3 regions of the Paenarthrobacter sp. NPDC089988 genome follow, and region 3 is predicted to be linked to each of the others. Evidence: predicted binding sites of a transcription regulator. Region 3 holds the regulator's gene; each other region holds the start of a gene.
The links. Region 3 encodes HrcA, which represses chaperone genes, less so after heat shock. Its sites were predicted from a motif close to TTNGCACTCGNNNNNNNCGAGTGCNAA; they were not measured.
Positions count from the first base shown of each region.

Region 1: a site for HrcA is predicted at 1,818-1,844, ahead of groES (co-chaperone GroES). Genes of this name have one in related genera too.
Region 2: a site for HrcA is predicted at 2,273-2,299, ahead of ACIPV6_RS04090 (FmdB family zinc ribbon protein). Genes of this name have one in related genera too.

Region 1 covers NZ_JBIVGD010000002.1:153,007-157,184, reverse strand. Annotated here, with positions in the region: gene groL (chaperonin GroEL) at 1-1,288, opposite strand, end outside; gene groES (co-chaperone GroES) at 1,375-1,671, opposite strand; gene ACIPV6_RS03985 (hypothetical protein) at 1,869-2,291, opposite strand; gene ACIPV6_RS03980 (SAM-dependent methyltransferase) at 2,359-3,582, shown strand; gene ACIPV6_RS03975 (hypothetical protein) at 3,697-4,077, opposite strand.
Region 2 covers NZ_JBIVGD010000002.1:182,110-186,287, forward strand. Annotated here, with positions in the region: gene ACIPV6_RS04080 (AAA family ATPase) at 1-1,108, shown strand, start outside; gene ACIPV6_RS04085 (Flp pilus assembly protein CpaB) at 1,122-1,874, opposite strand; gene ACIPV6_RS04090 (FmdB family zinc ribbon protein) at 1,942-2,211, opposite strand; gene ACIPV6_RS04095 (5-formyltetrahydrofolate cyclo-ligase) at 2,359-2,958, opposite strand; gene galU (UTP--glucose-1-phosphate uridylyltransferase GalU) at 3,063-3,995, shown strand; gene ACIPV6_RS04105 (GNAT family N-acetyltransferase) at 4,002-4,178, shown strand, end outside.
Region 3 covers NZ_JBIVGD010000001.1:385,481-389,658, forward strand. Annotated here, with positions in the region: gene ACIPV6_RS01830 (DUF4870 domain-containing protein) at 1-157, opposite strand, end outside; gene ACIPV6_RS01835 (DUF3097 domain-containing protein) at 262-1,113, opposite strand; gene hrcA (heat-inducible transcriptional repressor HrcA) at 1,330-2,337, shown strand; gene dnaJ (molecular chaperone DnaJ) at 2,389-3,519, shown strand; gene ACIPV6_RS01850 (16S rRNA (uracil(1498)-N(3))-methyltransferase) at 3,522-4,178, shown strand, end outside.

The DNA.
Region 1 (4,178 bases), on a different contig from region 3:
TGACGGCGGGAGCCTCGTCCAGCGCCTTGAGGGCGTGGATCAGGGCGGAACCGCCGCCGGAAACGATGCCTTCTTCAAGGGCAGCACGCGTGGAGGAGACAGCATCCTCAATGCGGTGCTTCTTTTCCTTGAGCTCAACCTCGGTGGCTGCGCCAACCTTGATGACGCCGATTCCGCCGGCCAGTTTGGCCAGGCGCTCCTGGAGCTTCTCGCGGTCCCAGTCGGAATCCGTGCGGGTGAGCTCAGCGCGGAGCTGTGCAACGCGGTCAGCTACGTCCTGCTCGGTCCCGGCACCATCAACGATGGTGGTGTTGTCCTTGGTGACCGTGATGCGGCGTGCCGTACCCAGTACCTCGAGGCCAACGGTGTCCAGGCTCAGGCCGAGATCCGGGGAAACAACCTGTGCACCGGTGAGGGTGGCGATGTCCTGGAGCATGGCCTTGCGGCGGTCCCCGAAGCCCGGGGCCTTGACGGCCACAACGTTGAGCGTGCCGCGGATGCGGTTGACGATCAGCGTGGACAGGGCTTCGCCTTCGATGTCTTCGGCGATGATGAAGAGCGGCTTGGAAGCCTGGAGGGCCTTCTCCAGCAGCGGCAGGAAGTCCTGCAGCGAGGAGATCTTGCCCTGGTTGATCAGGATCAGCGCGTCTTCGAGGACTGCTTCCTGGCGCTCTGCGTCGGTGACGAAGTACGGGGAAAGGTAGCCCTTGTCGAACTGCATGCCCTCGGTGAGGACCAGCTCGGTCTGCGTGGTGGAGGACTCTTCGATGGTGATGACACCGTCCTTGCCCACCTTGCCGAAAGCCTCGGCCAGCAGTTCGCCAACCTCATCACTCTGTGCGGAGATCGCTGCGACGTTGGCAACCTGGGTGCCTTCGACTTCGCGGGCGTTCTCCAGCAGGCGGGCGGCGATGGCTTCCACGGAAACCTCGATGCCGCGCTTGATCTCGCCCGGAGCGGCGCCGGCTGCGACGTTGCGCAGGCCTTCCTTGACCAAGGCCTGCGCGAGCACGGTGGCCGTGGTGGTGCCGTCACCGGCAACATCGTTGGTCTTGGTGGCGACTTCCTTGGCCAGCTGTGCGCCAAGGTTCTCGTAGGGGTCGTCCAGCTCGACTTCGCGCGCGATGGTCACGCCGTCGTTGGTGATGGTGGGGGCGCCCCACTTCTTGTCCAGCACCACGTTGCGGCCACGGGGGCCGAGGGTCACCTTGACGGTGTTGGCGAGCTTGTCGATACCGGCCTCAAGCGACCGGCGGGCAGCGTCGTTAAACGCAAGCTGCTTTGCCATGGTTGTGTCCTTTCAGAACGGAAAACCCGCACCACTGGCGGCTGGAGAAAATTCCAACGATGCCTGCGGTGCGGGGTTCCAGGAAGTTACTTGACGACGATCGCGAGGACGTCGCGGGCGGACAGAACGAGGTACTCGCTGCCACCGGTCTTGACTTCGGTTCCACCGTACTTGGAGTAGATAACGACGTCGCCAACGGCTACGTCCACCGGTACGCGGTTGCCGTTGTCATCGAAGCGGCCGGGGCCGATTGCAACAACTTCGCCTTCCTGCGGCTTCTCCTGTGCGGAGTCCGGAATGACCAGGCCGGAAGCCGTGGTCTGCTCTGCTTCGAGCGGGCGAACAACAATACGATCCTCAAGAGGCTTAATCGAGACCGACACTCGGATCTCTCCTTTTCATGAGCTGATTCATGGACTAAGAACAAGGGTGCCGAGGCGTGCAACCGTCGTCGCGGTGCCGGTAGCTGCCTGGCGGTGGTGTTAGCACCCACCTAGGGAGAGTGCTAACCAAGACTCTATGTAAGGCGTTAGCACTCGGTCAAGGTGAGTGCCAGCATTTCGTCATGGGTGAACCCGGCTTACTGGTCCCTGAGGTCGTCCAGGTCGTAGTCCTCGTCGTCGCCGTCCACTGCCGTGGCCCCGCGGTTGAGGTAGAGAACAACACCCGCAGCAACGGCCACGACGCCGGAAACCACCAGGCCGATGATCCCGCCGGCGCGTACTCCGCTGTACAGCTCCCGGATGTCGCGGGCCTCGTCCGTAGCGTCATTGACACTCTTGCCCGTCACCGAATAGGCGGCAGCATTGAAGGAGTCCAACGCAAAAATCACAATGAGCAGGCCCGCGCAGATCACGGCAATCACGACGCCCGCAATCAAGGCGGGCCGCGCGTAGGCCGTAAGGGAACGACCGGCGGAATGTCCATCGGCTCCGGGACGGACGGGCTGGTTATTGTCCGGGTTGTCGGCGTGGGAGGGCTGCGGAGCTGCGGTGTCTTCCATGAAATCAACCCTATCGGGCTGATCGGTCCGGTCTCAGCCCCGGGCGCGAAACGTTAAGCTGGATGCCATGCCCAACGCTCCCCAGGAACACCTCGCGCCCTTGCTCACCACCGAAGGATGGGAACTGCTTGGCTCGCTGGGACCTTACCGGGAAGCCGACGTACTGGCCCTGAATGCGTCCCTGCGCAAGGCCGGGCACTCCCCCGAGCTTGTAGCCGCCGTCCTGACGCAATCGCGCTTGCGGACCAAGGCCGAGGCCAAATTCGGCGAGTTTGCCCACCAGATGCTGTTTACCCAGGCGGGCTTGGAACAGGCCACCCGACTCAATGTTGCAGCCCGGCACGCCGAGCGCTTCGTGAAGGCTGGGATCTCCCACGTGGCTGATCTGGGGTGCGGGCTGGGCGCCGATTCCTTGGCACTGGCATCCATGGACGTCAACGTCACTGCGGTGGAGATGGACGAGACCACAGCCGCCTGCGCCACCATCAACCTGATGCCGTTCCCGCACGCCACGGTGGTACATTCCGATGCCACCTCCGTGGACCTCTCCGGAGTGAACGGCGTGTGGCTCGATCCTGCCCGGCGAACTACCTCAACCTCTGGAACAAAGCGAATCTGGGACCCCGAGGCGTTCTCTCCCCCGCTCTCGTTCGTCGAGGGCCTGGCAGCAACCGGCCGCGCAGTGGGGGTCAAAATGGGCCCAGGCATGCCCCACGATTCCGTCCCGGCCGATTGCGAGGCGCAGTGGGTCTCCGTGGGTGGCGATGTCACCGAGGTAACCCTTTGGTTCAACGCCGTCGCCCGCCCCGGGGTTCGCCGCGCAGCGCTGGTGATCGGCGCCCAGGGCGCTGCCGAGATCACCAGCGGCGAGGATTTCGACGGCGGTCCGGAAGCCGCCGTCGGGCCCGTGGAAGGGTTCCTGTACGAACCGGACGGTGCAGTCATCAGGGCAGGGCTGGTGGCCGATGTTGCTGACCGACTCGGCGGACACCTGGTGGACGAACACATCGCCTACATCTGTGCACCCGAACTCCACGACACCCCCTTCGCCCGCGCCTACCGCGTGCTCGAGGTGATGCCCTACAGCGTCAAAGCCCTCAAGGCGTGGGTCAAGGCAAACGGCATCACCGTGCTGGACATCAAGAAACGCGGCACCGCGGTCACGCCCGAGGAACTCCGGAAACAGCTGCTGCCCGGTAAGCCCTCCGGGAAGGCGAAGACAGCCACGCTGGTGCTCACCAGGATCGGCGAAGAGCGGGTGGTTGTGGTGGTGGAGCCGGTTAGCGTTTAGCCGAGCATTGCCTCTGTCGCCGCGAAGCCACCAAACCCACCATGGCCAGCGCCGCGAAGACTTTCGAACACCGCCACGCACCCTGGGAGCGCCCTGAGAATTCACCAACCACACCTACGTCGTCTTCTTGGCGGCAGCCGGGTCTAGGGTGCATTCGCTGTGAACGTTTATGAATGACGTACCTTTCGACGGCGTGAAAATCAGGAGCATGCCTCGCGGGGCTACAGCATGAATCTCAATGCCGGTGGTGTTTCCACCCATGTTGTCGAAGACGTGTGTAATCCTGTAACCCTTCGATTTCCAATGGGCCTTCATGGCGTCCACGGCAGCCTGCGGATCCTCAACCGGGCCACCCTCTATCTGTGTCTGATAGGCCCTACCATCGTCCTTGCTATGAACCGAGCATGGCCCCGGGAAGAATCCTGCGGTGCGATTGGGATCCCAAATGGGCCAATCTGCGCCAGACTGCTGCACCGTGTCATCAATGGCATCCATGAAGTCCGTGAACACCTCCGCCGCGCTCCGCTGTCCTGGCCCCGGCTCGCCGCCCTGGCCACCACTAGTTGGGTTTGCAGCGCACCCTGACAAGCCCAAAC
Region 2 (4,178 bases), on a different contig from region 3:
CTCCTTGGGATATGGCCGCACGCCGCACGGACGCGCCCTGCATTCCTTCGGGCCCTTGTCCGTTGATGGCGGACGCAGCCGCTTCGCCCTGGCCATGACCCGTGCCCGCCGTTCCCTGCACGTCCTGAGTTGCTTCCGTCCTGAAGACCTGGACCTGGACCGCTTGTCGCACGGGGCCGTGGACTTCTATGAGTTGCTGGACCGGGAGCTCTCCGGGAACAGCAACCTCGGCACACCAGCATCCCGCGCCGTGGCCAGCGAACAGGCTCTCGGCGAGGATCCGTTGGTGGCCGATCTTGGTGACCGTCTGCGGGCGCGGGGAGCGCGGGTGTGGCACCTCTATGACGGGGTGCTGGACATCGCCGCCGCCGCCGACCCGGTGCACACGATTGGCCGGGAAGGTGCCGAGGTCCCCACCCCGGTAGCCATCGAATCCGACGGTACCGAGCGCTACCGGCGGATGAGCGTCCGGGAACGCAGCAGGTTGCGCCCCCAACTGCTGGAGCGGATGGGCTGGCGGTACATGTCCCTGTGGACCATCGAGGTTTTCACTGACCCGTCCTCCTGCGCTGACCGCATTGGCTCTTACCTGGGCCTCGAGAACCACGTGCCACAAGCTACCCCCGTCCCGCACCATGGTTTCCTGGACATGGACGTAGAACAATTAGAAGTGGGCAGCGCACAGGCCTTCGTGCCGCGCCCTTCCGCGGTGGGGTCCCGGGACCGCGCGGAAAACCCGGAACTGGAAGTCGTGAAAGAAGAATCAGTGAGCACTCAGGAACCTGCCGTGGAGCCTGCAAGGACGAAGGACGGGCAGCCCGAGGAACCGGGCCAGGAAGCCCCGGCGAACGGTTCCGAAGAAACCGCCTCCGTCGATCAGGACTCCGGTGAGGCCAACGAGGCCCGTGAGGCGAACGAGTCGAATGACGTGGCGGAGTCCGAAAAGGGCGCGGAGGACGAAGACTCGAAGTCCGCGGCTGTGAAGTCCGCCTCCACGGGAATCCTGCCCAACAAGGCCTCGGAGGACGACCCACGCCGGTGGGGCGACGAGTCCGGCTACGACCACGATCAGTGGCTGAAGGAGCAGCGGCCACCGCACTGGGGCTGATCCCGGACGCTGATCAAGAGGTATTGATGAGCACGAAGAAGAGCTTGCCGTGCGTGGATGCGCCGGCAAGCTTTTCTGCTTGTTGAGGGTCTGCCGCCACCACAACCAGGCCGTCCGTATCGCTTGTTCCCAGCCAGGGCCCGGCCTTCCCGCCTTTGCCCGACGTCCAAAGCACGGGGACAGGTCCAGCGAGAGTTTGGTTCTGGCGGGATCCGTCATAGGAGTCTGCAGGGGTCAGCACCACGTTGACGAGTTGTCCGGGGGAGAGCAACTGAATGGACGAGGGATCGGCCATGCGCAGGGGAACTGCTGCGGATCCTGCGGGGGCCCCTGTGAGAAGGCCTGGTCCCAGGAGATTCGCCTCGGTAGGTATTTGTCCCTTGGCCAGGGGCGAAGTCAACTGGCGTCCGGCCAGCGACGCGGGGTCGCCTATGGCCCCCGAAATTGCCATGTCCTGTGGGACGCCCATGCTGATGAAGTCACCTTGGCTGAGACTTGTCCCTGCGGGCAGGTCCCGGGCGGCCACCACAATGCTGATGCGGTGCTCAGGGGCGGGCGTGAGCTGCTGGACGGTGATGCCGGCCGCCACGCACAGCAGAAGGACTACAAGCAGCCGCCGGTGGCGGGCAAGGCGGGAAAGAAACAGCAGCCGGGGACGGCTGTCAGGTGCAGGCACTGACGGACGCCGGGACGTGTAGCGCGTGCGGACTCCGCCACGTGCATGGCGCGTTCGGGCAAAGCGAGGAGAGGAGGGTGAGTGTGGCATGACGCCACGCTAACCACCGTCGCCGACTGCCCGACAGCGGCCCGCAGCCTTATGTGGATAAGTGAGGCTAGCTCGCGGCAGCGGCGGGCGCCGGCGTGGCAGCCGGCGCGGCTGCCGGTGCAGCCGAAGGCGCAGCAGAAACGGTGCTGCTGCCCTTGGAGTCGCGGGAATCCGTGCGGTAGAAGCCGGAGCCCTTGAAGACAACGCCGACGCTGTTGAACTTCTTGCGCAGGGCGCCCTGGCATTGCGGGCACTCCGTCAGGGAGCTGTCCGAAAACGACTGGACGATGTCAAAGGCATGGTCACAGTCTTTGCAGGCGTATGCGTATGTGGGCACTGAATTCCTCCTCAGGACAAACGTCAGGTCCTGTGCAGCCTCCGGCGGAGGTATATCCGCCTTAGCAGTCGCAGGGCCTGAGTGCCAATTCTATCATCCGGCTGTACGACCGCCAGCCTGAAGTTGCCCGGCCGTACGCCACCATAACTACCTGCCTAGCCGCACAATTCCCGACGGCGTGAGGACCTCCGGGACGGGCTGGTCAAAAGGCTCGGCCGGGATGGCACCGGAAGGCAACACATCGTCGTCGTATGTCACCGCGATGGTGCGGGGCTGCCGGCCCGAGGCGTCGAGGCCTTGCAGGAAGCGGTCGTAGTAGCCACCGCCCTGGCCGATCCGGTTGCCGTCTTCGTCAACGGCCGTGGCAGGCATGAAGATGCCGTCGGCGTGCGAGGCGGCATCCGCGCCGTGCCGTTCGCCCTCCGGTTCGTCGATCGGTGCGTATTCCGAACGGACGAAGACTGTCTCAGGGGTCCAGATCACCCAGCTCAGTTGACGGTCAGGCTCGCACACCGGAAGCAGGATCCGGTGGCCGTCCCGGTGCAGGGCCTCGATCAGGGGAAGGGTGGGTGGCTCGAAAGCCACGCCGAGGTACACGGTGAAGGTGCCGGGGGCGCCGCCTGAAACCTCTTTGGCCCACGCCGTTCCGTGCGCCGCGAGGGCGTCGCCAGCGATTGCTATCTGCTCAGGTGTCAGCGTGCGACGGTGCAGCCTGCGGGCGGCGCGTATTTCTTCCTTCGATGCCATGATTGTCCGTTCCGTCGGTGCGTTGCCGGGTGGGGCGCCAATGCCCCAGCCAGCTGATTCACTGACAATTTGTGTGTCCCGGCACGGCGGGGGTTTACCTTTTGATGTGTTCCGTCCGTTACATTAGTCCGGTGACTCACCATAACAATGCTGTCCGTAAGGCCGTCATCCCCGCAGCGGGTCTTGGTACCAGGTTCCTCCCCGCCACGAAGGCGATGCCGAAGGAAATGCTGCCCGTGGTTGACAAGCCAGCCATCCAGTATGTGGTCGAAGAAGCCGTGAAAGTAGGACTGCATGACGTCCTGATGATTACCGGCCGCAGCAAGCGCGCCTTGGAGGACCACTTTGACCGTGTTCCTGCGCTTGAGGCCACCCTGGCGGAGAAAGGTGACACGTCCAAGCTCGAAGCCATCCAGTCCGCCACCAACCTTGGTGACATCCACTATGTGCGCCAAGGCGACCCGAACGGCCTGGGCCACGCTGTCCTCCGCGCAAAGCAGCACGTAGGCCACGAACCTTTCGCCGTCCTGCTCGGCGACGACCTGATCGATCCCAAGGACGATCTCCTCAGCGAAATGATCGCCGTGCAGCAGAAGACCGGCGGATCCGTGGTGGCCCTCATCGAAGTGGAACCATCCAAGATCAGCGCCTATGGTTGCGCCGACGTCGAGGAGAACGGCGAGGAAGGGTACGTCCGCATCAAGCAGTTGGTGGAGAAGCCTTCCGTCGATGAGGCCCCTTCCAACCTTGCCGTGATCGGCCGCTACGTGCTGCACCCGGCCGTCTTCGATGTCCTGGAGAAGACAGCTCCGGGCCGCGGCGGAGAAATCCAGCTGACCGACGCTCTCGAGGTCCTGGCCCGCGGCGAGGGCGAAGGCTACGGCGTCTTCGGCGTGGTCTTCCGTGGCCGCCGCTACGACACCGGAGACAAGCTGAGCTACTTGAAGGCCTGCATCGAGTTGGCCTGCGAACGCGAAGATCTGGGTCCCGAGCTCCGCGAGTGGCTGCCGGACTTCACGGCTAGCCTTCCCCAGTAACACCGGATGTACGGCTCTGCGATCTGGCCGGTGACGCTGGAAAGCGGGGACCTGGTACTCCGGCCCATCCGTTACCGGGACAAGCGGGAATGGTCCGAGGTCCGCTCGCGGAACAATGAATGGCTTGCTCCTTGGGAGGCGTCCAACCCCGCACCGGGTGGGAGCCTCCCAAGCTACCGCCAG
Region 3 (4,178 bases):
GCAATGACGGAAGGCAACCGAGGATTCCACCGAAGTGCGCCAACGTGGCCCACTGCCGGTCTTCGCTTGCCGTGAGGGGCAGTGCATTCGCAGGTGCACCATGGTACTGGGGCTGGCCTGCGGCCCTGCCCTGTTCTTCTGGAGCGTTCTCTGCCACGGTGTCTTCCCTTTGCTGTAAAAATGCGGTGTTGCTGTCCCAGAATACTGGGTCCGGACTCCCTGCAGGGACCATCCGCCCCCGAAACGGGCAGGTGTCCCGGCTCAGGGGGCGGTCAGGAAGTCGATGACTTCCTCCACGCGCCCCAGAAGGGAGGCTTCCAGGTCCGCGTAGGTACGTACTGCCCCGAGCAATCGCTGCCAGCCGAGCCCGATGTCCTCCGCCGTTTCGTGCGGCCAGCCGAAGGCCCGCAGGATTCCCGTCTTCCAGTCCGTGCCGCGAGGCACGGCAGGCCACTGTTCGATGCCCAGTACCTTGGGGCGGATCGCCTGCCACACATCGACGTAGGGGTGTCCCACGATCAATACGTTTCCCGCGGCTCCCGGTACCTGCATGGCCTGGGCGGCAATGCGGGACTCCTTCGAACCGGCCACCAAGTGGTCAACCAGGATACCGAGCTTGCGCTGCGGACCGGGTCCAAAGGCGGCGATGGCGGACCGGAGGTCGTCCACGCCATGGAGCGGCTCCACGACGATGCCTTCCACCCGGAGGTCGTCACCCCAGACCTTTTCCACGAGTTCGGCGTCGTGCTTGCCTTCCACCCAGATCCGGCTTGCCTTTGCCACTTGTGCGCGTTGGCCTTGGACTTTGACAGAGCCCGACGCCGTCCTGCCGGGCTGCACAGCGCCGGCCGGCTGCCTTGCGGCCGGAGGGAGCAGGCGGATGGCCTGGCCTTCCAGAAGGAAACCGAACCCCAGTTGGAAGGACCGGGTCTTGCCCCGTCGGTCCTCAAGCGACACGATGTGCATTCCGCCGGACTTCTCTACCCGGACGACCTCGCCCACCCACCCGGATTGGACGTCTTCCAGGACCATCCCGCGCTGGACAGGCACTTCGGGAAGCTTCTGTTTGACGGGTGCGGAAAGGTCCTGCGGACCCCAAGTGTCGAAAGCCAAGGACTTCATACCTCTTCGCGCTGGGTTTGATGGGCCGGTAACGGGTGGAGCCGGCTCCCCGGACGTCATCCGCGGGCGTTTTCAATGCTAGCAACGGGGTGGCCCATACTAGACTTGTTAGCACTTAGGCATGTTGAGTGCTAAAAGCCATGGTCAATCCGGGTCCATCCCACGCTGGGCAGCCCGGATTCGGAGCGTCGACAGGAGGTGTTGCACATGAGTGAGCCACGCAAGCTGGAAGTGTTGCGTGCCATCGTCGAGGACTACGTGCACTCACGGGAACCTGTCGGCTCCAAGGCACTGGTGGAGAGGCACCACCTCGGCGTTTCAAGTGCCACCATCAGGAACGACATGGCCGTCCTTGAAGAGGAAGGCCTCATCGCCGCCCCGCACACCAGCGCGGGCCGTATTCCCACGGACAAGGGCTACAGGTTGTTCGTGGACCGGATCTCCCAGGTGAAGCCGCTTTCGGCCGCCGAGCGTCGGGCCATCCATTCCTTGCTTGAAGGCCCCGACGATCTTGACGACATCCTGGAGCGGACAGTCCGGCTCCTGTCGCAGTTGACCAACCAGGTGGCAGTGGTGCAGTACCCGCACTCCAAGCGGGCCTTGGTCCGGCATGTGGAGTTCGTGCTGCTGGCACCCAAGCAGGTGCTGGTGGTCATGATCGCGGACACCGGCAGCGTGGGACAGAAAGTCATCGATGCCGGAACCGAGGTCACCAACGAGTCGTTGCTGGCCCTGCGGGCAAGGTTCCTGGGCAGCATTGCCGGCACCCCGCTGGAGCTGTTGCCGCAGGTGCTGCCCTCTGTTGTGGCCCTGTGCCGGCCGGAGCTTCGCGGGGTGGCGCAGGTCCTCGCCGCCGGACTCCAGTCCCTCAGCGATACCAGCCGCGAAGAGCGCATCCTGATGGCGGGCACGGCCAACCTGGCCCGCTCCAACGTGGACTTCCCCTTAAGCATCGGCCCGGTACTCGAGGCCCTTGAGGAACAAGTCGTGATGCTTCGGTTGTTGTCGGACATGGGCGATGATCCGCGAGGGGTCACCGTGAGCATCGGCCGGGAGAACCCGTACGACGGGCTCTCCGAGGCTTCAGTGGTCGCGACGGGTTACGGCTCCGGTGCCAAGGTAGGCATCCTGGGGCCCACCCGGATGGACTATCCCACCACCATGGCCGCTGTGCGCGCCGTGGCCCGTTACCTTTCCCGTATTCTCGGCGGCTGACACCAGCCACCGACGCAAGAACCGCAGGACAACAAGGAAGAGATACTGACTTTGAGCAGCCACTATGACGTTTTGGGAGTCTCCCCGGAAGCCACCGGAGAAGAGATCAAAAAGGCGTACCGCAAGTTGGCGCGAAAACTGCACCCGGACGTGAACCCGGGCGAGGACGTCGCTGAGCAGTTCAAGGCCGTGACGCACGCTTACGAAGTGTTGTCCGACCCGCAGAAACGCCGCGTGTACGACGCCACCGGCAATGAGAATGGAACCGACAACGGCTTCGGTGGCGGGTACTCCGGGCAGGGCTTTGCCTTCCAGGACATCTTCGATACCTTCTTTGGCGGTGGCGGCGGGGGACACGCAGGCCCTGCCTCACGGGTCCGGCGCGGCCAGGATGCCCTCATCAGCGTCCGCATCGATCTCAAGGACGCAGTCTTCGGCGTCAACAAGAAGCTCGAAGTCGATACGGCGGTTGTCTGCCCCACCTGTGATGGCAGCTGCTGCCGTCCCGGTACTCACCCTGAACGCTGCGACATCTGTGGTGGCAGCGGCCAGGTCCAGCGGGCAGTGCGCTCCATCCTGGGCCAGGTCATGACCACGGCCCCGTGTGGGTCCTGCGAAGGCTTTGGCACCATCATCAAGGACCCCTGCAACGAATGCAGTGGCCAGGGCCGCATCCGCAGCCGCCGCTCGCTGACCATCAAGGTGCCGGCGGGCGTGGCAACGGGAACGCGCATCCAGCTGTCCGGCCAGGGTGAGGCAGGTCCTGCCGGCGGCCCCGCCGGCGACCTCTACGTTGAGATCCGCGTCAACAGCGATTCCACGTACATCCGCGAAGGCGACGACCTGCACGCCACCCTGAGCGTGCCCATGACGGCCGCCGCCCTGGGAACGGAACTGACCCTGGAGACCTTCGATGGTGCCCAGGAAATCGACGTCAAGGCCGGTACGCAGTCTGGTGAAATCATTACCCTGCGCGGGCTGGGGGTTACCCATCTTCGTGGCTACGGCCGGGGAGACCTCAAGGTGCACTTGCATGTTGAGACGCCGGTCAAGCTGGATGCCGCGCAGGAAGACCTGCTGAGGCAGCTTGCGAAATTGCGCGGTGAGCAGTTCACGGAAGGCAAGCTCGTGGCCAGTGGCGGCATGTTCGCCAAGCTCCGGGACAAGCTCGGTAACCTGTAGCGGTGAGCAACCCCGTCTTCTTCACCCCTGCCGGGAGCCTGGACGGCCTGGGGCCCGGATCCGTGTTCATCCTCGAGGGTCCGGAAGCCCGCCACGCCGTGACAGTGAAGCGGTTGGCCGTCGGCGAATCCGTGGATCTCGCGGACGGGTCGGGCGCCCGGCTCACTGGCAAGGTGTCCGACGCCGGCCAAGGCTCGCTTTCGGTGACGGCAACGGACGTGGTCTTCGAGGAACAACCGCGGGTGCGGCTGGTGTTGGTGCAGGCACTGGCCAAGGGAGACCGGGACGAGCTCGCCATCGAGACCGCCACGGAACTCGGCATCGACGCTGTCATTCCCTGGCAGGCGGAACGTTCCATCGTGCGGTGGAAGGGCGACCGTGCGGCCAAGGCCCATGCAAAGTGGCAGTCAGTGGTCACGGCCGCTGCCAAGCAGGCCCGGCGCGCCTGGATCCCCGAGGTCAGGTCCATCGTGGACTCCGTATCGCTGGCCAAGGCAGTGGCTGGGGCAGACGTGGCCGTCATCCTCCATGAGGATGCAAAGAACGGATTACGGTCCGTCCTGGAAGACGCGGCCCAGCTGGCTGTTGCCGGCCCCGACGCGCCCCGGGAAGTCCTGCTGATCGTTGGACCGGAGGGTGGCATATCGCCGCGCGAAGTG